DNA from 3 places in the Kerstersia similis genome. Region 2 is predicted to be linked to each of the others. Evidence: predicted binding sites of a transcription regulator. Region 2 holds the regulator's gene; each other region holds the start of a gene.

Region 1 (7,346 bases), on a different contig from region 2:
TGCCTGCTGCGTGACGGTTTTCGCAAGCAGGGGGAAGGGCGCATGGCGCCGATGGGAGCAGGGCAAACGGCAGGTGCCGGATTGGCGATCGGGGCGATTGCTGCATTCCTGGGCGTGGGCGGCAGTGTCATGACGGTGCCGTTGATGCGGCGGCGTGGCGCCAGCATGACGGCAGCCACGGCGATGGCCAATCCCTTGTCGCTGCCCATGGCTATTGTTGGCACCCTGGCTTATATCGTCCTGGCCTGGCATGGGGCGGCAGCCTTGGGGCCAGGGTATGCCGGTTTCGTGGATTTGCGCGCCTGCGCGGCGCTGGTGCTGGGTTCCTGGGCAGGCATACGGCTCGCATCGCGCTGGATAGGCCGAATTCCCGACAGTGTCCACGCCTATGCGTTTATTGCGCTGCTCTGCCTGGTGTTGGGCGTGATGCTGCTGGCATGACGGGTGCCTGCCTGCGAGGGGCAGGCTTCCGGTTGGCTGCCTGCCGCCGTGCGGGGGGCTGGGAGACGCGGCGGCATCAGGTTTCCATCGCCTTGATGATCAGGTAGAGCGTCTGGTTGACGGGCGTGGGTACGCCGTAGCGCCGGCCCAGCTCGATGATGGTGCCTGCGAACAGGTCAACCTCAGTCGGCCGGCCGGCTTCGATGTCCTGCAGCATGGAAGTCTTGGCGGTCGGGGTCAGGGAATCCATGATGCGCACGAAGTTCTCGATATCTTCCGGCCCCAGGCCGATACCGGCATGGCGCGATAGCGTAACCACTTCCTCGGCGGCAGCGATCATCAGGGCCCGGGCGTGATCGTTGACCTGGAAAGTGCCATAGGGCGCGCGCAGGACGGCCGATGCCTGGTTGATGCCGGCGTTGAGCATGAATTTGGCCCAATGGGCACGCATCATGTCGGCCGGAATCACGCAGGGGATACCGGCACGCTGGAACAGTGCTTCGATGGCATTGACCCGTGCGGAGCGAACCGTGTTGTCTTTCTCGCCGAATACGATGCGGCCGATGTCGTGATAGGTGACGGCATTGCCGTTGCGCACGGCGTCCATATAGACATTGGCATACAGCACATGTTCCGGGCCGATCGCCGCGCCGATCTGTTCTTCGCTGCTGATACCGTTCATGAGCGAGACCACACAGGTATCCGGGCCGACAAAGCTGCGCAGGTCCGCGATGGCCTGAGGCAGCTGGCCGGCTTTGACGGCGACGAAAATCAGGTCTGCCGGGGGCGCCGGCTGCCCGGTTTCCACAAATTCAAAGTCGTAGCGTTTGCCGTTTACGGTGGGCGGCTGGGCGCGCAAGGCACCGATACGTGCCGCTGAGGCAATGACCTTGACCTGGCTGGCATCCTGGTCGTGCAAACGGGCGGCGTACTTCAGTCCTATGGCGCCCAGGCCAATGAAATAGATACGTCGAATCAGGAATGGCGTGGCGAAGTGAGTCATCGGAAAAGGGGGCTTCCAGCACGGAAGGCCTGGCGAAGGAGGAAGAACTGACGAAAACGCCGTGCCCATGCTGGAGGCGCCAGACGTTGCGCAATAAACCCGGCCTGCGCAAAACGGCCGGCGAAAGCGCGATGATATCGCGCCCGCTGGCGCCGTGGTGCAGGCCGAAGACCGTGCCTGCCAGTTCCTCGTGCATGGCTGGGCCGCGGCGCCTGCCGGGGGGATATCGTGCAGGGCAGCTTAGTGGGCGTACTTCTTCGCGCCGACGACACAGGCTACCGCTGCGGCCGTCACGGCCAGCATCGTCCAGCTCACCTGTTCGTGGAGCAGCAGCGCGGCCAGCCCGAGCCCCATGAAAGGCTGGAACAACTGGAGTTGCCCGACCGCTGCAATGCCGCCTTGTGCCAGTCCGCGATACCAGAATACGAAACCGATCAGCATGCTGAACAGAGAAACATAGGCGAAGCCTATCCACGCGGGCACGCTGGCGTGTGCAAACGATGCGGGCATGGTCAGCAGCGTGATCGGCAGCATCAGAGGCAATGAGAGCACCAGTGCCCAGCTAATGACCTGCCAGCCGCCCAGCGTGCGAGACAGGCGTCCACCTTCCGCATAGCCCAGGCCGCAGATAATGACGGCTCCCAGCATCAGCAAATCGCCTTGCAGGGATGCGGTGATGCCGCCCATGGCCGCATAGCCGACGACGCAGCCCGCACCGGCGATCGAGAACAGCCAGAAAGCGGGCTGGGGGCGTTCCCCGGTGCGAAGCACGGCAAAGATGGCGGTGCACAGGGGCAGCAGCCCGATGAAGACTATCGAATGGGCGGAGGTGATGTATTGCAGCGCCAGCGCGGTCAGCAGCGGAAAACCGACCACCACGCCCAGAGCGGTGACCGCGAGAGGGTGAACATCCGCGCGTTGAGGCCGAGGCTGCCGGAACAGGAGCAGGAGCGACAGGCCCAGCAGGGCGGCGACCGTTGCCCGCGCGGCAGTGAGAAACGTTGGATGGAAGTCAGCCACCGCGACACGGGTCGCGGGCAACGATCCTGCAAAAATTGCCACACCGATCAGTCCGTTGACCCAGCCACTTGTTGTTTTTTCCACAGAAGACTCCAGTTGACTGCACCCAGTAAAGCAATGAAAGGCCAGGTCGAGCCAGACACAGTCCAATACAATGCAAAAGAACTGTTATGTCTATGAAACCAATACGGTTGAGGGTGAAGATGTGAACCGACAGGGCACACGCATCAATGCGGTCATGGCGGAAATCCAATCGAGGATCGCTGCGCGCACCTACCTGCCTGGGGCGCGCCTGCCTTCCGTGCGGGCGCAGGCGCGCGCGATGCAGGTTTCGGTCTCGACTGTCGTCGAGGCCTACGAACGGCTGGCGGCCGGGGGCATCATTGCTTCCCGTCCGGGATCGGGGTTTTATGTGGAGGGGCCGGTGGCGCCGCTCACATTGACGCAGATCGGCCTCAGGCTGGATCGGGAAATTGATCCGCTCTGGGTTTCGCGCCAGTCGCTGGAGACGGACGCCAGCACGCTCAAGCCGGGTTGCGGCTGGTTGCCTGCCGCCTGGTTGTATGAAGCCGGGATGCGTCGTGCCCTGCGTACCTTGGCGCGGGCCGACACCTTTGAGCTGGCCGAATACGCAACGCCGCTAGGCCATCCAACGTTGCGCCAGCTTCTGTCCCGGCGATTGGCCAACACGGGCATTGAGGCCGGCCCGGAGCAGATCATGCTGACTGACTCGGGCACGCAAGCGATCGACCTGATTTGCCGCTTTCTGTTGGAGCCGGGCGATGTCGTGCTGGTGGATGACCCCTGCTACTTCAATTTCCATGCTTTGCTCAAAGCGCATCGCGTGCAGGTGGTGGGTGTGCCCTATACCTCGCGTGGGCCGGATGTGGAGCAATTTGCGGCCGCCTTGCGGGAACACTCGCCCCGGCTTTACATCACCAATTCCGGTATCCACAATCCGACGGGAGCGACGCTCTCGCCCGTTATCGCGCATCGGCTCCTGAAGCTTGCCGACCAGTCGGATCTCGTCATCGTCGAGGACGACATTTTTGCCGACTTCGAGACCCATCCCGCCCCAAGGCTGGCGGCCTTTGATGGCCTCTCGCGCGTCATCCATATTGGCAGCTTTTCCAAGACCATCTCGGCCTCGCTGCGCTGCGGCTATATCGCAACGCGAACCCACTGGATCGAAAACCTCGTTGATCTGAAGATTGCCACCAGTTTTGGCGGCGGGCGGCTGGCTGCCGAAATGATGCTGATCGCCTTGACCGACAGCGGTTATCGCAAGCACATGGAAACACTGCGGCGGCGGCTGGCAGAGCAAATGGTCAGGACGATTGCCCACCTCAAGGCCATCGGCATCGAACCATGGACGGTTCCCCAGGCTGGCCTATTCCTCTGGTGCCGGCTACCGGAAGGGATGGATGCTGCGGTGATTGCCCGGTCATGCCTGAAAGATGGCGTGGTGCTGGCGCCGGGCAACGCTTTCAGCCAGTCGCTGAGCGCACGTGACTTCCTGCGTTTCAATGTGGCGCAATCTACCGATGATCGAGTGTTCAGCGTTCTCAAACGCGCCCTGTCAGAACAGGGGGCGTGATGGGGAGAACCTGCGTGCCGGGGGTGGCGCTGCACCCCAAAGAGGTATGCCGCGTGCCTTTCAATGAATGGCGGTGCCAGGGTTTTCGCTGAAACAAAAAAATACCCCGCCGGCAGGGCCGGGCGGGGTGAAGGGATGAACGGCTGAGTGAAATTACTTGCGGTAGGCGGATTCGCCGTGGGTGGAGATATCCAGGCCGGCGCGTTCGTCTTCTTCGGAGACGCGGAAGCTGCCGCACAGAACCTTGGCCACGTAGTAGGCGACGATGGCTACGACACCAGACCAGACTATGGTGAGCAGTACGCCTTCCACCTGCGTCCAGATTTGTGCCGGGATTTCAGCGCTGGTGATGCCAGGGCCGCCCAGCGATTGGGCATTGAAGATGCCGGTCAGGATGGCGCCGATGATGCCGCCGATGCCGTGGATGCAGAAGACGTCCAGGGCGTCGTCGATGCGCAGCCAATGCTTCACATAGGTAACCGACCAGGCGCAAGCGACACCTGCGATAAGACCGATGATCAGCGCGCCTACCGGGCCGACCAGGCCGGCTGCCGGGGTGATGCCGACCAGGCCGGCAATGGCGCCCGAGGCGGCACCCAGCAGCGAGGAGCGGCCCTTGAGCAGCTTTTCAGTGAGCGACCAGGCCAGCACGGCGATGGCGGTGGCGATCAGGGTGTTCATGAAGGCCAGCACGGCGGTGTTGTTGGCGGCCAGCGCAGAGCCCGCGTTGAAGCCGAACCAGCCTACCCACAGCACGGCGGCACCAATGTAGGTCATGGGCAGGTTGTGCGGTTGCAGCGCTTCCTTGCCATAGCCCAGGCGCTTGCCGACCAGCGCGGCTGCGGTCAGTGCGGCGATACCGGAGTTGATGTGCACCACGGTGCCGCCCGCGAAGTCCAGCGCGCCAGCGGCGAACAGCAGGCCGGGGACATCGCCGCCGTACCAGACCATGTGCGCGATCGGCACGTAGGCCAGCGTGAACCATACGACAGTGAAAACCAGTACGGCCGAGAAGCGGGCACGTTCGGCAAAGCCGCCGATGATCAGCGCGCAGGTGATGCCGGCGAAAGTGGCTTGGAATGCGGCGAACAGCAGCTCGGGGACGCTGCCCGATTCAGCGAAGCCGTCGGGGGCGCTGAACAGGCCTGACAGGAACAGCTTCGAGAAACCGCCAAAGAATGCGTTGCCATCCGTGAAAGCCAGGGAGTAGCCATAGACGAACCACAGGACGACGGCAAGGCAGAAGACTGAAGTGGTTTGCATCAGTACGGAGAGCACGTTCTTGGATCGCACCATGCCGCCATAGAACAGCGCCAGGCCGGGAACTACCATCATGAGAACGAGCAGGGTCGAGACGCTCAACCAGGCGATGTCTGCGTTTTCCATGTTCAGTTTCCTTTATGCGTGGGGAGATGGGGTTAGAGTGCGGATTCGCCGGATTCGCCGGTACGGATGCGGACGGCGCGTTCAACAGGCACGACAAAGAGCTTGCCGTCGCCGATCTTGCCGGTGTAGGCGGCGTTTTCGATGGCTTCCAGTGTGGTGTCGAGCAGCGCATCCGGTACGACGGCCTCGATGCGCAGCTTGGGCAGAAAATCCACCGCGTATTCGGCGCCTCGATACAGTTCCGTGTGACCTTTCTGGCGGCCGAAGCCATTGACTTCGCTGACGGTCATGCCTTGCACGCCGGCAGTCGAAAGTGCGACGCGCACCTCGTCCAGCTTGAACGGCTTGATGATGGCAATGATGAGTTTCATAGTGGCTCCTTGCGGGTTTGGGCTGTCCTGCAGAGTCCAAAGCAAGATGCGTGCCAGCTTGGCGTCTGCCCAGGCGAGGGCATCTTTCGAAGCATGTTGCAGAGCAGGAGCGGGCACCATGGTGGGCGGGTAGAAGGCAGGCAGGCGGCGCAGCGATGCACGGTGATAGTGCATGCATGGGTCATTTCGGACAGGTCGCACCGTAATGGTGCGCAGTGACCGAGCACGGGGAGCAGTGCAAGCCCGGCAAGTGGCTTACACTTCCACCATTGGATTTTTTTCCTGGAATAAGCATGAACCGCACTGATTTCCTTGCAGACCTGCAGCAAAAATTCTCTGATCTGATCGCCCGGACGCCTGCCGCGGATATCGAGCGCAATGCCAAGGCCTTTCTGAGCCAGGCATTCAGCCGGGTGGATCTGATCACCCGGGAAGAATTCGATATTCAGGCCGACTTGCTGGCCGCTACGCGGTCCCGCGTGCGTGAGCTCGAAGCGCGGCTGGAAGCCCTGGAAGGCCGTGTGGCGGCGCTGGAGCAGCCGACAGCGGCTCCAGGTTCGCAGGACTGACGCCGGCCTGAGGGGGAGGGCACCGGCCAGGCCGGCTTGACGGGAGTTGGCACGAGCCTGCTGTGCCACATCGCCACTGCTGTCGCTTCTACCGCTGCTGCCACGTTGCCGGTGTGACGGTTTCAGCACGCTTGGTCTGTTCCTGGTGCTGGTCTCCGTCCATACTGCCGCCATGCTGATGCGTGGGAGGGGCCATGTCCCTGGCGGTACTGGGAAGTTGTGCGCTGGTCGGGCTGGCGGCGCCAGCGGTGCGCGTAGAGGTGCATCTGGCGCCGGGCTTGCCCGCCTTTCAGATTGTAGGTTTGCCGGACACTGAGGTACGGGAAAGCCGTGAGCGCGTGCGTGCTGCGCTGCAAAGCAGCGGTTATGAGTTTCCCGCCGGACGGCTGACTGCCAATCTTTCCCCGGCGGATCTCCCCAAGGAATCCAGCCGTTTCGATCTGCCCATCGCGTTGGGAGTATTACTGGCATCCGGGCAGTTGCAGCTGCCGGACGGTGCGCAAGGGCAGCAGGCGTTGGCGCAGGATATCTTCGCCGGCGAGTTGTCTCTCAGCGGCATGCTGGTGCCGGTTGCTGGTGCGCTGGGGCTGGCCCTGGCCGCGGCCGATGCCGGCGCCAGGCTCTACATGCCTTTGCAAAGCGCGCGGGTAGCGGCGAATGTGCCCGGTCTGGCGGTGGTCGGCGCATCCAGCCTGCAGGGGCTGGTGCACCATCTGGAAGCCAAGGAAATGCTGCCGCCGGTGCAGCCGGCGCCATTGGCGCAGGCGGCATCCCTGCCGTGCCTGGCCGACGTCAGAGGGCAGGAGGCGGCCAGGCGGGCCCTGGAAATTGCCGCTGCGGGCGAGCATGGCCTGCTGATGATAGGGCCGCCGGGAGCAGGTAAAAGCATGCTGGCCCAGCGCTTGCCGGGTTTGCTGCCGCCCTTGGCGCCGCGTCAGGCGCTGGAAGCCGCCGCGCTG
Region 2 (7,346 bases):
GGAAATGGGCGCACGTACGGAATATCGCGGTTGCGCCTTTTTGCTGGCCGTGGCGGAAAACGAGGGCTGCGCACCGGTTTTGGAGGTGGCGCGCGAGTATCGCCGTTGGCTGCATCAAATGTTTACGGAATTGGTTGCCTGCCTGACGGATGATGCCGAGGCATTGGCGAACGAATTGACGCTTTGTTATGAAGGTGCGATGGCCGCAATGGCGATTCATCGCGAGCCCGCTGCGGCGGATGTGGCGCATCGCTGTGCCTTTGCGCTGATTCGCGCCCGCCAGCCTGTTCCGGTTGCCAGCGCAGCCTGAACAGGCATTCTCCGGGCGATCGTCCCGGAGAATGCCTGGCCGAATTCATTCCGCCTGCAGGCGGGGTTCCTGACGTTGTGGTTTGAATAGCGAAGCCGTATTGGCTGGGGTGGCGGAGGCCGTGCTGGCTGCAGGTTTCAGGGCTGCAGTGAGGGCGGCATTCTGTTCCCGGGCGATATGGAATTTTTCCACGCGGCCGCTGGCCAGTTCCGTAACGGTGCGTTTCAGGTCGCCCAATGCCAGTGGCATATCCCTATCTTGCCAGACCCAATCCAATACGGAGCGACCATCGTTTGACAGGTCGTGGCAGAGGGGTGCCAATTCACCGGGCGGCACGATTTGTTCCCAATGGCGGTTGATTCTTTCCCGCGCCCAGGCGCGCAGCAGGGACAAGACGCCCAGGCTCAACAGCGCAGCCAGCGTCCACCAGACATAAGGGCCGCTGCGCATGGCCATGCCTTGGGCCTCCGTGCTGAATTTGGCCAGAAATTCATAGCGTTGCGCCAGGGCATATGACAGCCCTTGCCAGCAAAGCCATAGCCAGACCAGGGCGGCAAACAGGATTATTCCTCCATCGCGCAGCAGCGCGGGCTGCGCTTTGGTACGCAGATAATTATTCAACACTTGCAGATCATATTGGCTGGGTGCAGTCATGGCGGGTCTTATGGTGCAAAATATGGTTCCCATGATACGACCCGCGCTGGAAATTCGCCAAAGTCAGCAGTTGGTGCTGACGCCACAGTTGCAACAGGCCTTGCGCCTCTTGCAACTATCGTCGCTGGATTTGCAGCAGGAAATCGCACAGGCACTGAATGAAAACCCAGTGCTGGAGCTGGAAGCGCCCGAACAGGCGCCTGCCAGTGAGGTTGGCGAGGATATTTTTTCCGGCGCGACGGGCACCCGGCATGATGGCGATGACGATTTTTTCCCGGAAGCGGCGGCTGCGCCTTCGCTGCGCGAGTATTTGCTGGGCCAGATCAGCTGTACCCGGGCGAGCCGGCGCGATATCGCACTGATGACCGTCCTGATCGACGAACTGGATGACAACGGATATCTGGCCGCCAGTTTCGAGGAAATCCTGGCCTATCTGCCGGCGTCATTGGACATCGAGCAGGGCGAGCTGGAGGCCGCGCTGGCCTTGCTGCAGAATATGGAGCCCGCAGGGATTGCCGCAAGGAATATGACGGAATGCCTGTTGTTGCAGTTGCGCCGGCCAGATCCGACGGTCTGGCCGGAAGCACGTGACCCGGGCATCGTGGCCTTGGCGCGGCAGCTGTGCAGCAGCCATCTGGAATCCTTGGCGGCTGGACGCCTGGCCCACCTGTGTGAAGCGCTGGCATGTTCACCTGCGGACATACGCCTGGCCCATGCATTGATCCGGCGCCTGGATCCTCATCCGGGGCGTGCCTGGACCGTTCCGGTCGCGGATTATGCGGTGCCGGATGTCATCGCCTACCGTAGCGGTAAAAGCTGGCGTGTGCGCCTCAACGGGGATCTGGTGCCCCGGTTGAGCGTGAATGATGCGTATGTGCAAGCCTTGGGGCAGGAACCGCGCGGCAGCTATGAGGGTTTGCAGGCCCATGTACAGCAGGCCCGCTGGTTGATTCGCCAGGTGGCGCAGCGTTTTGAAACCTTGTTGCGGGTCGCGACCGAAATCGTGGCGCGTCAGCAGGCATTTTTTGAGTCGGGTATGGTGGCCTTGCGACCCATGGTGCTGCGCGAGATTGCAGAAGCCTTGGGCCTGCACGAGTCCACGGTCTCGCGGGCGACGGCGGGCAAATATATGGCGACCCCGCACGGCACGCTGGAACTGAAACGCTTTTTCAGCACCGGGGTGCCGGCCGCGGATGGCGAGTCGGCCTCGGCGGCCTCTATCCAGGCGATGATGCGGGAAATGCTGGAGCAGGAAGACCCGCGCAAGCCCTTGTCCGATAGCCAGTTGATGAACAAGCTGGCCGAACGGGGCGTGGAGCTGGCACGCCGTACGGTGGCGAAATACCGCGAGGGCATGCGAGTGCCGACGGCCTCGCAGCGCAAGGCCATGGCCTTGTTGCGTATGGATGATGGTTAATGCCCTGGGGCGATTGCTGACACATGGACGATTCTTCTTTTAGTTTGCGCAAGATTGCACTGGCGGCCTATGGGCCGTCCGTGCTTTTTGGCGTCGGTATCGGGGCCATCACGCCGGTCATTGCGTTGAGCGTGCGCGGTTTGGGAGCCTCCTATGCCGTGGCCGGACTGGTGGCGGCGCTGATCGGGCTGGGTTCGCTGGTGAGCAACATTCCGGCTGCGTTGCTGGTCAACCGCTATGGCGAGCGGCGTGCCATGGTGGGAGCGTCGCTGCTGAGCGCCGTTGCCATGCTGATTGCGATGGTGGCGCATACGGTATGGATGTTGGCGCTCGCAACCTTGCTGGTGGGGGCGGCAGCGTCGGTGTTTCAGCTGGCTCGGCAAAGCTATCTGGTGCAGGCAGTTCCGCTGGCGATGCGCGCCCGCGCGATGTCGGTGCTGGGTGGCACGGCCCGCATAGGGGCATTCGTGGGGCCGTTCGCTGGGGCGTGCCTGATCGCCCTGATGGATCTGCCCGGTGCCTATCTGCTGGCGCTGATCGCCATGCTGGGCGCCGGGGCGCTGGCCTACAAAGTGCCGGAGCTTGAAGTCGCCGCACCGCAGGCAAGCACCGGGGACGGCAAGATATCGCTCGCGTCGATTGCGCGTTCCCATGCCGGTGTGTTCCTGACCTTGGGTTTTGGTGTTCTGCTGATCAGTGTGCTGCGTGCCACGCGCCAGGTGGTCTTGCCTTTGTGGGCAGAACAGCTGGGCTTGGATTCAGTGGCGATTTCGGTGATCTACGGGCTGGTGGCGGCGCTCGACATGGCGGTGTTCTACCACGCGGGCAAGGTCATGGATAGGCATGGCCGTGTCTGGGTGGCGGTACCTTCCGTCATTCTGATGGGCGCCAGCCTGATGTTGATGCCGTTTGCATCCGGTGTGATTTCATTCATGGCGGCAGCTTTGATGCTGGGGTTCGGCAACGGCATCAGTTCCGGCATCATCATGACCCTGGCCGCGGATGCAGCGCCTGCGCAGGGACGCCATCATTTTCTGGGGCTATGGCGGCTGGTGTCGGATGTCGGATCGAGCGCCGGGCCGCTGCTGTTATCAGCCCTGACGGGCGCCATTTCGCTGGCGGTTGGAACGTTTGTGGTCGGCACCCTGGGCTGGGCGGCAGCGGCCGTCTTCTGGCGTTGCCTGCCGCATGGCCCAGGGCCATACCGTCGTAAAACGTAAGGCCTGGATAGCGGGTGATCAGGCCGGGGCAGGCCGATGCGCCGCGCCTGCGTGGGACTGGCCCGTGCGGCGGACGGATGGCGGCTCGGGAAAACCCCGGTACATGCCGGGGCAAATCCACTTGCATAACACAGAGACTTTCCAGATAATTAGTCTCATGTACATTTGTATTTGTAACGCTGTCACTGAGCGCCAGGTTCGCGCTTGCGTCGATTCCGGCGCCGCGACGCTCGATGATCTCCAGTATGAGCTCGGCGTGGCCAGTTGTTGTGGCCGTTGCGCCGAGAGCGCTTGCTCCTACCTACCTGGCGGCGCCTGCCACACCGTGGCGACTGTCGCGTTGCCGGTCGGCGCAGCGCCGGAGATCCTGCCGGCAGCTGCCTCGCAAGTCGCAGCCTGATCATACTCGGCGTGGTCTGCTGGCATCGTGACCTGCTTTTCCTTCAGGGTGCGGGCCCATCGGCAGTGCCGCGCAGCGCTTTCTTGTCTGATTTACACAACATCGCAGATTGGCCATTCTCATTTGGCCAGCGAGTCTCTCTGCAGCCATTCCCTTCTTTTTCGGCACTTTTTTCATGAAAATCAAAAGGTTTTCATGAAAATTGCGTCTGTCAGGCCGCGCCAGGCCTGACTTGCCCGAGCGGCATTTTGCAGTTGCAGACGCATTCTCATTTGCCAGAGCTTTCCTGTCATGGGTCGCACGACGGTTTACCAGATGCGCATCTACCATGGGCTTTTCACGGCATGGATGCTAGCCTGACCGGGTTTACAGCGGTGAACCGGGCGTTGCCGGGGCGTGCTTTCCCGCACCCTGCCTGCCGGCAAGATTGCCATCCAAGGGTTTGCATCTTTCTTCATGGCATACCGCTGCCTTCCCAGAACCATAAAAGCCGGAGCCGATCATGAAAGGCGATAGACAGGTTATCAAGTATTTGAATGCGCAACTGACCAATGAGCTGACGGCCATTAATCAGTATTTCCTGCATGCGCGCATGCTGCGCCATTGGGGCCTGAACCGTTTGGGCAAGCATGAGTACGATGTTTCCATCCACGCAATGAAGCATGCCGATAAGCTCATGGAGCGGATTTTCATGCTCGATGGCTTGCCCAATCTGCAGGATTTGCACAAGTTGCGCATTGGCGAAGATGTGCCGGAAATCCTGTCCTGTGACCTGAATCTCGAACGCGATGAGCATGCGACGCTGCTGGAGGCGATTGCCTACTGTGAGTCGGTCAAGGATTATGTGACGCGCGACCTGTTCCGCCGCATTCTGGACGATACCGAAGAACACATCGACTGGCTGGAAACGCAGATGGGTCTGGTCGAGCAGGTCAGCTTGCAAAACTATCTGCAGCACCAGATGCACGAAGAGGATTGAGCGAGTCTGGGGCGGACGCGCGGCCAGCTGTCCGGCCCAGGACTGTCTAGCCTGCCTTGCTGCCATGAAAAACGCCACGGTGCCCGTTTAAGGGCTGCCGTGGCGTTTTGCCGTTGAGGGGCAGTTGGCGTGCGCTGCGGTTTCAGCGGCGCTCCGGACAGTCGCGTGTGGTGCCCCAGGCGTTATTGGGCTCGCAGTACTTGCGACGGGCGGCCCAGGCACAGCTGGGGCGTTCGAAAAAGCCCATGGTGTCGGCACAGACCTGCAGTTCGCGACGCAATGCCGCCTGCCAGTCGCCTGTGGCACTGGAATGCGAGGCACTGGGGGCCACGACCGGCGGGTAGCCGGGATCGTCAGCCAGGGCGGCGCGCAGATCCCGGATGTCGCGGATATCGGCTGCCGGTGGCGTGTCGTCCTGCCGGGTATCGGCAGGCAGCGGAGAGGCACCGCGGGTGACGAGCTGCAGGCTTTCTGGCGTGACCTTGGCGCGGGACACCATGACATTCGGGTCATTGACCGTATCGAGCAGCGAGACCATGGGCACGTTCCACTCGGCCGGGTGCGTTTCAGGCACGCCCAGCGTGCCATCCAGACGCGGCTGTGGCGGCTGTGCCACATACGGGCGTCCGTCTGCATCCAGAACGTTGTCGGCATCCTCGCCTGTGGCATGGGGCGGAGGAGCGGTTGTCGGTGCGCGCGACACCAGCCAGTCGCCCAGCTGCATGCCGGCAAGACCGGCAGCGCCAAGCACGAGGACGATGATGATCAGGATAGATCGCCAGGACATGAACGTTGCTCGTTGTTGTTGATTTCCATACGTGCGCCGTCAGGGCGTTTTACTGAAAACGTGGCCGCCATGTTCACGCATGGCGTGGAACTGGACGTCGGGATAGAGATCCTGGGCGACCCGCAAAGCCGCTCCGGATGTGGCCAGGAAGGCCGGGGCATCGACCACATCATAGGCGATATGGGCGGCATTGGCATCCATGAATTTTTGCAGCGCACGAGGATTGTCGGAGGTAATCCAGCGTGCCATGGTGTAGCGTGAAGGCATCATGCGCGCCTCGGCGCCGTACTCGGTCTTGAGCCGGTGCATGACCACTTCGAACTGCAGCTGGCCGACCGCGCCCAGCAGCATGGCGCCACCGGCTGCAATCGGTCGAAACACCTGAATCGCACCTTCCTCGCCCAGTTGCACCAGACCGGTACGCAATTGCTTCACGCGCAGCGGGTCTTTGACTTCGACTTGCTGGAACAGCTCGGGGGCAAAGAAAGGCAGGCCGGTGAAGTGCAGGGTTTCGCCTTCGGTCAGGACGTCGCCCAGCTGCAGCACGCCATGGTTGGGAATACCGATGACGTCGCCGGCATAGGCTTCTTCCACCAGATCACGGCGTTGGGACAGGAAGGACACCACGTTGTTGGGACGGATTTCCTTGTTCGTGCGGCTGACCTTCAGGCGCATGCCGCGCGTGAATTTCCCCGAGCTGACACGGATAAAGGCGATGCGGTCGCGGTGCGCAGGATCCATATTGGCCTGGACTTTGAACACCATGCCGCTGAACTTCGGTTCATCCGGGCGGACTTCCCGTTCGACCGCATGGCGCGGTCCCGGCGGCGGCGCCAGGTCCACCAGCGTATCGAGCACTTCCTGCACGCCGAAGTTGTTGATGGCAGAACCGAACAGGACAGGCGTTTGGCGGCCGTCCAGGAAGGCCTCGCGGTCGAAGGCGGGGGCCGCTTCGCGGATGAGTTCTATCTCGCCACGGGCCTTGTCGTAATTGTCGCCAAAGCGGCTGGCGACGGCCGGGTTGTCCAGTCCTTCGATGATTTCATCATCGCTGGGCAGGCGTTCCTGCCCCGGCTGGAACACGCGCATGCGGTCGTTGCGGATGTCGAACACGCCCTTGAATTGCTTGCCCATGCCGACCGGCCAGGAGAAGGGGACGGCGTCCATCCCCAGGTGCTCTTCGATTTCGGCGAGCAGATCCAGCGGTTCCTGAACTTCGCGGTCCAGCTTGTTGATGAAGGTAATGATGGGCGTGTTGCGTGCGCGACAGACTTGCAGCAGCCGAATGGTCTGGGGTTCGATACCATTGGCAGCGTCAATCACCATCAGCGCGGCGTCAACCGCGGTTAGCACCCGGTAGGTGTCTTCGGAGAAGTCCTGGTGGCCCGGTGTGTCGAGCAGGTTGATGACGTAGTCGCGATACTCGGTCTGCATGACCGATGAAGCAACGGAAATGCCGCGCTGCTTTTCGATTTCCATCCAGTCGGACGAGGCATGCCGGGACGCCTTGCGCGCCTTCACGCTACCAGCGATCTGGATGGCGCCTGTGAACAGCAGCAGCTTTTCCGTGATGGTGGTT
Region 3 (7,346 bases), on a different contig from region 2:
CCGGCTGATCGAAGGCGGCGAATTCCTGGAGCGCGGCGGCGTGCTGTTCAGCCATGTGCAGGGCGCCACCCTGCCGCCCTCTGCCAGCGCCCACCGGCGCGAACTGGCAGGCCGCCCCTGGGAAGCCATGGGCATTTCCATGGTGCTGCACCCGCGCAATCCCTATGTGCCGACCACGCACATGAACGTACGCCTGTTCGTTGCCAAGGCTCGGCCAGGCATCGACGACGGCGACCGTTTCTGGTTCGGCGGCGGACTGGATCTGACGCCCTACTATGCCTATGAAGACGACGCCCGTCATTTTCACCAGGTCTGTCATGATGCCCTCGCTCCTTTCGGCGAGGAGTACTATCCGCGCTTCAAAGGCTGGTGCGACGAGTATTTCTATCTCAAGCATCGCAAGGAAACGCGCGGGATCGGCGGCATTTTCTTCGACGACCTGGATGTCCCGGATTTCGATGGCGCCTTTGCCCTGACGCGTTCGGTGGGAGACTGTTTCCTGCAGGCTTACCTGCCCATCGTCGAGCGCCGCATCGTTCAGGAATATGGCGAACGCGAACGCGACTTCCAGGCTTACCGGCGCGGCCGGTATGTTGAATTCAACCTCGTGTTCGACCGTGGCACCCTGTTCGGCCTGCAATCCGGCGGCCGTACGGAATCCATCCTGCTGTCCATGCCGCCTGTGGCGCACTGGCGGTACGACTGGCAGCCGGAACCGCGTTCGCCGGAAGCCCGGCTGTATGAATTCCTGACGCCCAGAGATTGGATTTAATGCCTGTCGTTCCTGTCTGCGCTACTGATTCCCTGCCGCGCATCGGCCTGCTGGGCGGCAGTTTCGACCCCGTTCATCTGGCGCATCTTGCGCTGGCGCAGGCAGCGCTGACCCAGCTTCACCTGGCGGGCGTGCAGTTCATTCCTGCCGCCCAGCCCTGGCAGCGCCGTCCGCTGCAGGCCAGCGAAGCCCAGCGCCTGGATATGCTGCGCCTGACCCTGGCCGGCCAGGATCGGTTTTCCATCAACACCAGCGAACTGGATCGCGGCGGGCCGACCTACACCATAGATACCATCCGGCAACTGCCCGCTGGCGTTCGCTATGTCTGGCTGCTGGGCACGGATCAACTGGTCAATTTCTGCACCTGGCGCGACTGGCAGGACATTATTGCGCGCATCGACCTTGCCGTGGCCCAACGGCCCGGCTCTGCCCTCGCGCCTCCCCCTGCCCTGGCGGCCGCTCTGGCCACGCATGGCCGCCAGCTGGAAATCATTCCCTTCACTCCCCGTCAGATCTCGGCATCGGACATCCGGGCGCGCCAGGCGCGCGGGGAATCCCTGCAAGACCTGGTCGCCCCTGCCGTGGCCGACTATATCAATGCCCATGGCCTTTACCGCGAGGCCGGCCATCCCTGACTGAAGCCGCCCATAAGGGCGGCATCAGGCATCACTTGCCTGCATCATTCCGGCAACACACCTCTTTCCCGCAGCCACGCTGCATCTGATCGCGCTATATTTCCCGCATGGATATACAAAAACTGCAACGCGCCGTGCTTGACGCGCTGGAAGACGTCAAGGCACAGGACATCAAGGTATTCAATACCACCCATCTGACCGGCCTGTTCGACCGCGTCATCATTACCTCTGCCTCGTCCAACCGCCAGACCCGCGCGCTGGCCAAGAGCGTTGGCGATTGCGCCCGTGAACTGGGCATCCCGGTGCTGGCCGAAGAAGGCATGGAAACCGGGGAATGGGTGCTGGTCGATCTGGGCGATATCGTCGTTCACATCATGCAACCCGCCATTCGCCAGTACTACAACCTGGAAGAAATCTGGGGCGACAAACCCGTGCAGGTCAAACTCCTGCCGGAATCCACCCGCCCGGTGCCCATCGCCCCCGGCTACCCGCATGCCAACCTGGATCAGGACGCCTGATCCTTTCTTGCCACCCGCGCCGTTCCGGCCTGAGCCGCGAGCGGCGCTCCTCTTCCCGTGCAGCGCCTGCGCCGCTGCCACGCCATCGCCGTGAAACTACATATCCTGGCCGTGGGCCAGCGCATGCCGGACTGGATCGAAGCCGGCTGGAACGAATACGCCAAACGCATGCCGGCCGATTTTCCGCTGGTGCTGCGGGAAATCAAGCCGGAACCCCGCAGTGGCGGTAAAACGCCCGCGCAAATGATGGATGCCGAAGCCCGCCGCATCGAGACCGCCCTGCCGCCCCAATGCACGCTGGTCATTCTGGATGAACATGGGCGCGACTACACCACCATGAAGCTCTCCCAGGCCATGCAGGAATGGCGCCAGGAAGGACGGGACGTCGCGTTCATCATCGGCGGCCCGGACGGTCTGGATGCCAGTCTCAAGCAGCGCGGTCATCTGGCACTGCGGCTCTCGTCCCTGACATTGCCCCACCCCTTCGTGCGGGTCATGCTGGCTGAACAGCTCTACCGCGCCTGGACCATCCTGCAAAACCATCCCTACCATCGCAGCTGAGACAGGCCCCACCGCCACAGCATCACAGAACCATAGGCCCATCATCGCCGTGTCGCCACTGCTAACGGCGCCAACACGACTTGATTGTGCCGCCACGCCATCAGGCCCACCGCCCCATGCCCCTCTCTGCCAGCCCTACGCCCCATCCTGCCGCTGCCTTGCCACTCTATCTGGCCTCGGCCAGCCCCAGACGCAGCGAACTGCTGACGCAGATTGGCCTGGACCACACTGTGCTGCGCGTGCCGTCGCCGCCAGGAGAGGATGAACCGCGCCTGCCTGATGAAAGCGTACGCGCTTACGCCCAACGCACCACGCTGGACAAAACCCAGCGTGCAGTCGCCTGGGTCGAACAGCAAGGCCTGCCCCGCGGTTTGATACTCTGCGCGGATACATCCGTCGCGCTGGGCGAGGAACTGCTTGGCAAACCCGTGGATGCCGCTGATGCCGCCCGCATCCTGCGCAGCCTCTCCGGGCAGCGCCATGAAGTCCGCACCTGGGTCGCGCTGTACGATCCGCTCAACGCCAGGACGCTGGAACGGGAGTCTGTCTCCCTGGTCTGGATGAAACCCTTGAGCGCAACGGAAATCCAGGCCTATTGCGCCAGCGGGGAAGCCCAGGGCAAGGCAGGTGCTTATGGCATTCAAGGACTGGCATCCATCTTCATCGAACGCCTGGATGGCAGCTACAGCGGCGTCATGGGGCTGCCCCTGCACGAAACCGCAGAACTCCTGCGCGCCGCAGGACGGCCCGTGCTGGGCTAGACCGGTACGCCACGTTCCGCCACGATGCCGGGCAAAACGATACTGCCCTCCCGCAAGGCCCGCATCAGCGAGTACGGCGTCGCGCAGATATGTGCTTCCAGCGCCAGCGCGGCACGCGCATCTTCGCCAGCCATGGCCAGTTCAAAGATGCTTTTGTGCTCCAGGTGGACATCACGCGTCATGCCGGACAACTGCATGGCAAAACAGCGATAACGCTCGCCATGACGCGTCAGCAGACGCAGCACACGCCGTGTCCAGGGGGATTCGTGACCGGCCAGCAAGGCCTCATGAAAACGTGCATTGAGAATTTCCCACTGGCGCCGGCGTGCCAGGGTCAAGGGCTGTTCAAACTCTGACATGGCGGCAAAACTCGCCTCCAGCCCCTGACGCCAGGCGCCATCCCCGTGCCGGATCGCCAGGCGCAAGGCATGCGTCTCGATATGCACACGTAGCTGGGTCAGATCTTCCAGGTCTTCCAGCGCAATGGGCGAGACACGAAAACCACGCTGTCCTTCCGCCGTCACCAAGGCATCACTGACCAGACGGGTCAGCGATTCGCGCAAGGTACCCGCACTGACGCCATACTGCCCCCGCAGATGGTCGATGCGCAATTTGCTGCCCGGCTGCAAATGCCCTTCGATAATGTCGGCCCGCAATCTGGCATAGGTCTGCTCGGTCAGCGTCCGCAGTTCATCGTCACCTTCGCCGCACTCCAGCGTCGCGGTCAGCTGTGCCAGAAACGATCGCTTAGACATGCCTATTCCTCTCCTTTGCAACGGATGCGGGATAAACGGTAGCTCAGCTGGGGCCGTGTCATTTTCAGCGCCCGTGCCGCCGCCGCCATGTTTCCGCCCGCCTGGGCCAAAGCCTCCTGTAGCAACAGGCCTTCCAGATCTTCCAGGCCCAGGCCTTGTTTCTGCAACAGGTAATACACGCCGCTGGCGCTCTGCAGGCTCCCCGGCTGCGACAAGGTTGCCGCATCGCCTTCACTGGTTTCATCATCAGCAGAGGCCAGCTGGCCTGAAGCCGCCAGGTGATCCGTCAGGGGCATTTCCAGCGAAGGAAACAGGGTTGCCGCGTCAATGGGTTGTTCCGGTGGCGTCAGGATCACCCCGCGCTCTATCAGGTTGGCCAGCTCGCGGACATTGCCCGGCCAATCGTGGTTGCACAGCGCCGCCATGGCCGGTCCGCTGAAACCGGCCACGCGCTTGCCATGCTGCGTACAGTATTGTTCCAGCATATGCCGGGCCAGCAGCGGAATGTCATCCAGGCGCTCACACAAGGATGGAATCTGGATCGGGTAGATATTCAACCGGTACAGCAGATCACGCCGGAAGGTTCCGGCTTCCACTGCTCGTTCCAGATCGACGTTCGTGGCAGCGACCACGCGCACGTTGACCTTGCGCACCTCCGTACCGCCCAGCTTCTCGATTTCCCCCTGCTGCAACACCCGCAGCAACTTGGCCTGGGCGGCCAGGGGCAGCTCCCCCAGTTCATCCAGGAACAAGGTACCGCCATCCGCACGCTCGAACCGGCCCAGGCGGGTCTGCACCGCACCGGTATAGGCGCCCTTTTCCACACCGAACAATTCGCTTTCGATCAGGTCTGCCGGCAAGGCTGCGCAATTGATGGCAACAAAAGGCTGCTCGGCGCGGTCGCTCATCGCATGCAGCGCCCGGGCGAACTGCTCCTTGCCGACACCGGTCGGGCCGGTCAACAGCACCGTCACCTGTGTCGGCGCCGCCCGTTGCAACAGCATGAAGGCGCGTTCAAAGGCCGGCGACTGCCCCACCAATTGCGTGCGCTGGCGGCTCTGGTCGAGTTGACCGCGCAAGGCTTCGACTTCCTGGCGCAAGGCGGTCACGGTTTGTTCGACCGACACCGGCTCCTGCTTCAGGGCATCGCGCTGCGCCTCCGGCCACTCGTGCAGGAAGCGGCCTTCGATCTGGCAGTGCGCGTGCCCACAGGCCGTACACCGTACTTCCTTGAACAACACCGGCTGCTGGAAAAAGGCCGTGGAATACCCGGAGGCATAGCCGAGTTGCATCCAACAGGCCGGATCCTCCTGCGGCCCGTATTCCTGCATCTGCGCTTCCGCTTCCCAGCTATAGGACCAATTGAAAATGGCATGGAAATGCCGTTTGGCCGGATCGGCATGCGGCTGGTAATCGAATACCAGGGGTTCGACCTGCACCGCGCCTTCCAGCATATGCAGTTGCGGCCCGATGGCAAAGGTTTCGAACACGCCCTGATCCGGCCGCACCTGGCGGGCCAGCAGCCCATCCTGCTCGCCTGCGGAGTAGCCAGCACGTGTCAGCAGAGTACGTGCCTGCTCCAAACCAAAACTCTGAATGATCTCCTTGCGCATGGCGCGCAGCGTATTCGCATGCATCAAGAGCATGCGCTGGCCGGCCAGCCAGATCCGGCCATCCATACGGGAAAAGCGCAGCAGCCGGCGCAGATCCCGGTCAGACGGGAAAACAGGGGTATTGGTATCTGGCATGTCTCTTTTTTATCGATATTTATGCGCCTGATTATCGTTTTTTGGGGTGCGCGTGCATCCTGCTGTTTTCCCTGATACGGAATTCATGCATTCCTCGATGATGAATTCATCATCTCATCATGATGCGCTGCAATGCGGGGTAAATCGCCGCCGATCAAATGAATACGATTCTCTTTTCACCCCGTAGAAACCGGGTTCCCGGATTCATTTTTTAAGGGCTTACCCTGGTTTTATCGATATTTCCTGGAGCTGGCACGCTTATTGCAAGAAAGCAGGAACAGACAGCCAAAAAGGAAAAATTCCCATGAGTGCCCTGACGACAGACGACACCTCCATCCCGTTGCCCGCCGTTGACCTGAGCAAGCGCTATGTCAGGGTCACTGGCCAGCGTGATAACGGCTTTATCGAATTTGAGTTTTCCGTGGGCTGGAAGGAATTGGTCGTGGAACTGATTCTGATGCCCCCGGATTTCGAAGCCTTCTGCAAGGCCAACAACGTAGAAATGCTTCCGCCGCACGAAGCCGGGCACGAAGACTGAAGCAAGCATGCAGCCATACCGACAACAACAGGAGACTAGGCATGAACATTGATTTACAGGCACGGGAAATCCAGCCCCTGCGTCAAACCTTCGATCGCGTCCAAGCTTATACCGGCGACAAGCCTGCTTCGCGCTATCTGGAAGCCATCCTGAGCACCCAGCCCACGGAAAACTTTCACTACCGCGCCACCTGGGAACCCCAGTACGAGCTGTTCGACCAGCGTCGTACGGCCATCCGCATGGCCGACTGGAACTCGCTGCGCGACCCGCGCCAGTTCTATTACGCAACCTGGACCATGGCCCGCGCACGCCAGCAGGAAGCCATGGACTCCAACTACCAGTTCGTCGAATCGCGCGACCTGCTGGACATGATGCCCGATGCGCTGCGCGCCAATATCGCCGCCACGCTGATGCCGCTGCGCCATGTGGCCTGGGGCGGCAATATGAACAATTGCAGCATCTGTAGCCGCAGCTATGGCACGGCGTTTTCCGCGCCGGTTCTGATGCACGCAATGGATCACCTGGGTGCCGCACAGTATCTAACGCGCCTGGGCCTGCTGATGGGCACGGACACCTCGCTGCTGGATGCCGGCAAGGCCGACTGGCTGGAAGCGCCGGCCTGGCAACCGCTGCGCCGCTTCATCGAGGATTCCTTCATTGTCATGGATCCGGTCGAACTGTTCGTTCTGCAGAACGTGGTGCTCGACGGCCTGCTCTATCCGCTGATCTATGGCCAGTACATCGACGGCCATGTGGCGCAGCAAGGCGGTACGCCCCTGGCGATGCTGACGGTTTTCATGCCGGAATGGCACAAGGAATCGGCACGCTGGACCGACGCCGTTCTGAAAGTCATGGCCGCCGAATCCGCCGAGAACAAGGCGCAGCTGCAGGAATGGCTGGCTCGTCACGGCGCGCGTGCCCAGGAAGTCCTGGTTCCCGTCGCCAAGCTGGCCATGCAGGATGACGGCGCAGCCGCGCTGCACGCCGCCAGCGAAGAACTCAATGCCCGCATGGCCAAGATCGGCCTTTCCCTGAACTGACCCGAGACCGACGCCATG

What was found. The regulator sigma-54, encoded in region 2, starts transcription at its own class of promoters, with help from an activator protein. The targets are predictions, from matches to a motif close to TGGCANGNAANCTGCTTT.
Region 1: a site for sigma-54 is predicted at 5,857-5,874, ahead of ACNA1V_RS15975 (P-II family nitrogen regulator). Genes of this name have one in related genera too.
Region 3: a site for sigma-54 is predicted at 6,001-6,018, ahead of ACNA1V_RS09130 (phenol hydroxylase subunit). Genes of this name have one in related genera too.

Annotation. Positions count from the first base shown of each region.
Region 1 is NZ_CBCSIQ010000033.1:9,007-16,352, forward strand. Features, by position in the region: gene ACNA1V_RS15950 (sulfite exporter TauE/SafE family protein) at 1-441, shown strand, start outside; gene ACNA1V_RS15955 (ketopantoate reductase family protein) at 518-1,444, opposite strand; gene ACNA1V_RS15960 (DMT family transporter) at 1,685-2,548, opposite strand; gene ACNA1V_RS15965 (aminotransferase-like domain-containing protein) at 2,703-4,061, shown strand; gene ACNA1V_RS15970 (ammonium transporter) at 4,215-5,447, opposite strand; gene ACNA1V_RS15975 (P-II family nitrogen regulator) at 5,480-5,818, opposite strand; gene ACNA1V_RS15980 (accessory factor UbiK family protein) at 6,112-6,387, shown strand; gene ACNA1V_RS15985 (YifB family Mg chelatase-like AAA ATPase) at 6,582-7,346, shown strand, end outside.
Region 2 is NZ_CBCSIQ010000011.1:57,353-64,698, forward strand. Features, by position in the region: gene ACNA1V_RS08745 (TetR/AcrR family transcriptional regulator) at 1-310, shown strand, start outside; gene ACNA1V_RS08750 (hypothetical protein) at 356-964, opposite strand; gene rpoN (RNA polymerase factor sigma-54) at 996-2,381, shown strand; gene ACNA1V_RS08760 (MFS transporter) at 2,405-3,601, shown strand; gene ACNA1V_RS08765 ((2Fe-2S)-binding protein) at 3,759-4,001, shown strand; gene bfr (bacterioferritin) at 4,504-4,980, shown strand; gene ACNA1V_RS08775 (hypothetical protein) at 5,123-5,767, opposite strand; gene ACNA1V_RS08780 (peptide chain release factor 3) at 5,807-7,346, opposite strand, start outside.
Region 3 is NZ_CBCSIQ010000012.1:25,383-32,728, forward strand. Features, by position in the region: gene hemF (oxygen-dependent coproporphyrinogen oxidase) at 1-772, shown strand, start outside; gene nadD (nicotinate (nicotinamide) nucleotide adenylyltransferase) at 805-1,407, shown strand; gene rsfS (ribosome silencing factor) at 1,515-1,925, shown strand; gene rlmH (23S rRNA (pseudouridine(1915)-N(3))-methyltransferase RlmH) at 2,016-2,486, shown strand; gene ACNA1V_RS09115 (Maf family protein) at 2,603-3,247, shown strand; gene ACNA1V_RS09120 (GntR family transcriptional regulator) at 3,244-4,002, opposite strand; gene ACNA1V_RS09125 (sigma 54-interacting transcriptional regulator) at 4,005-5,750, opposite strand; gene ACNA1V_RS09130 (phenol hydroxylase subunit) at 6,055-6,288, shown strand; gene ACNA1V_RS09135 (ferritin family protein) at 6,330-7,328, shown strand; gene ACNA1V_RS09140 (MmoB/DmpM family protein) at 7,344-7,346, shown strand, end outside.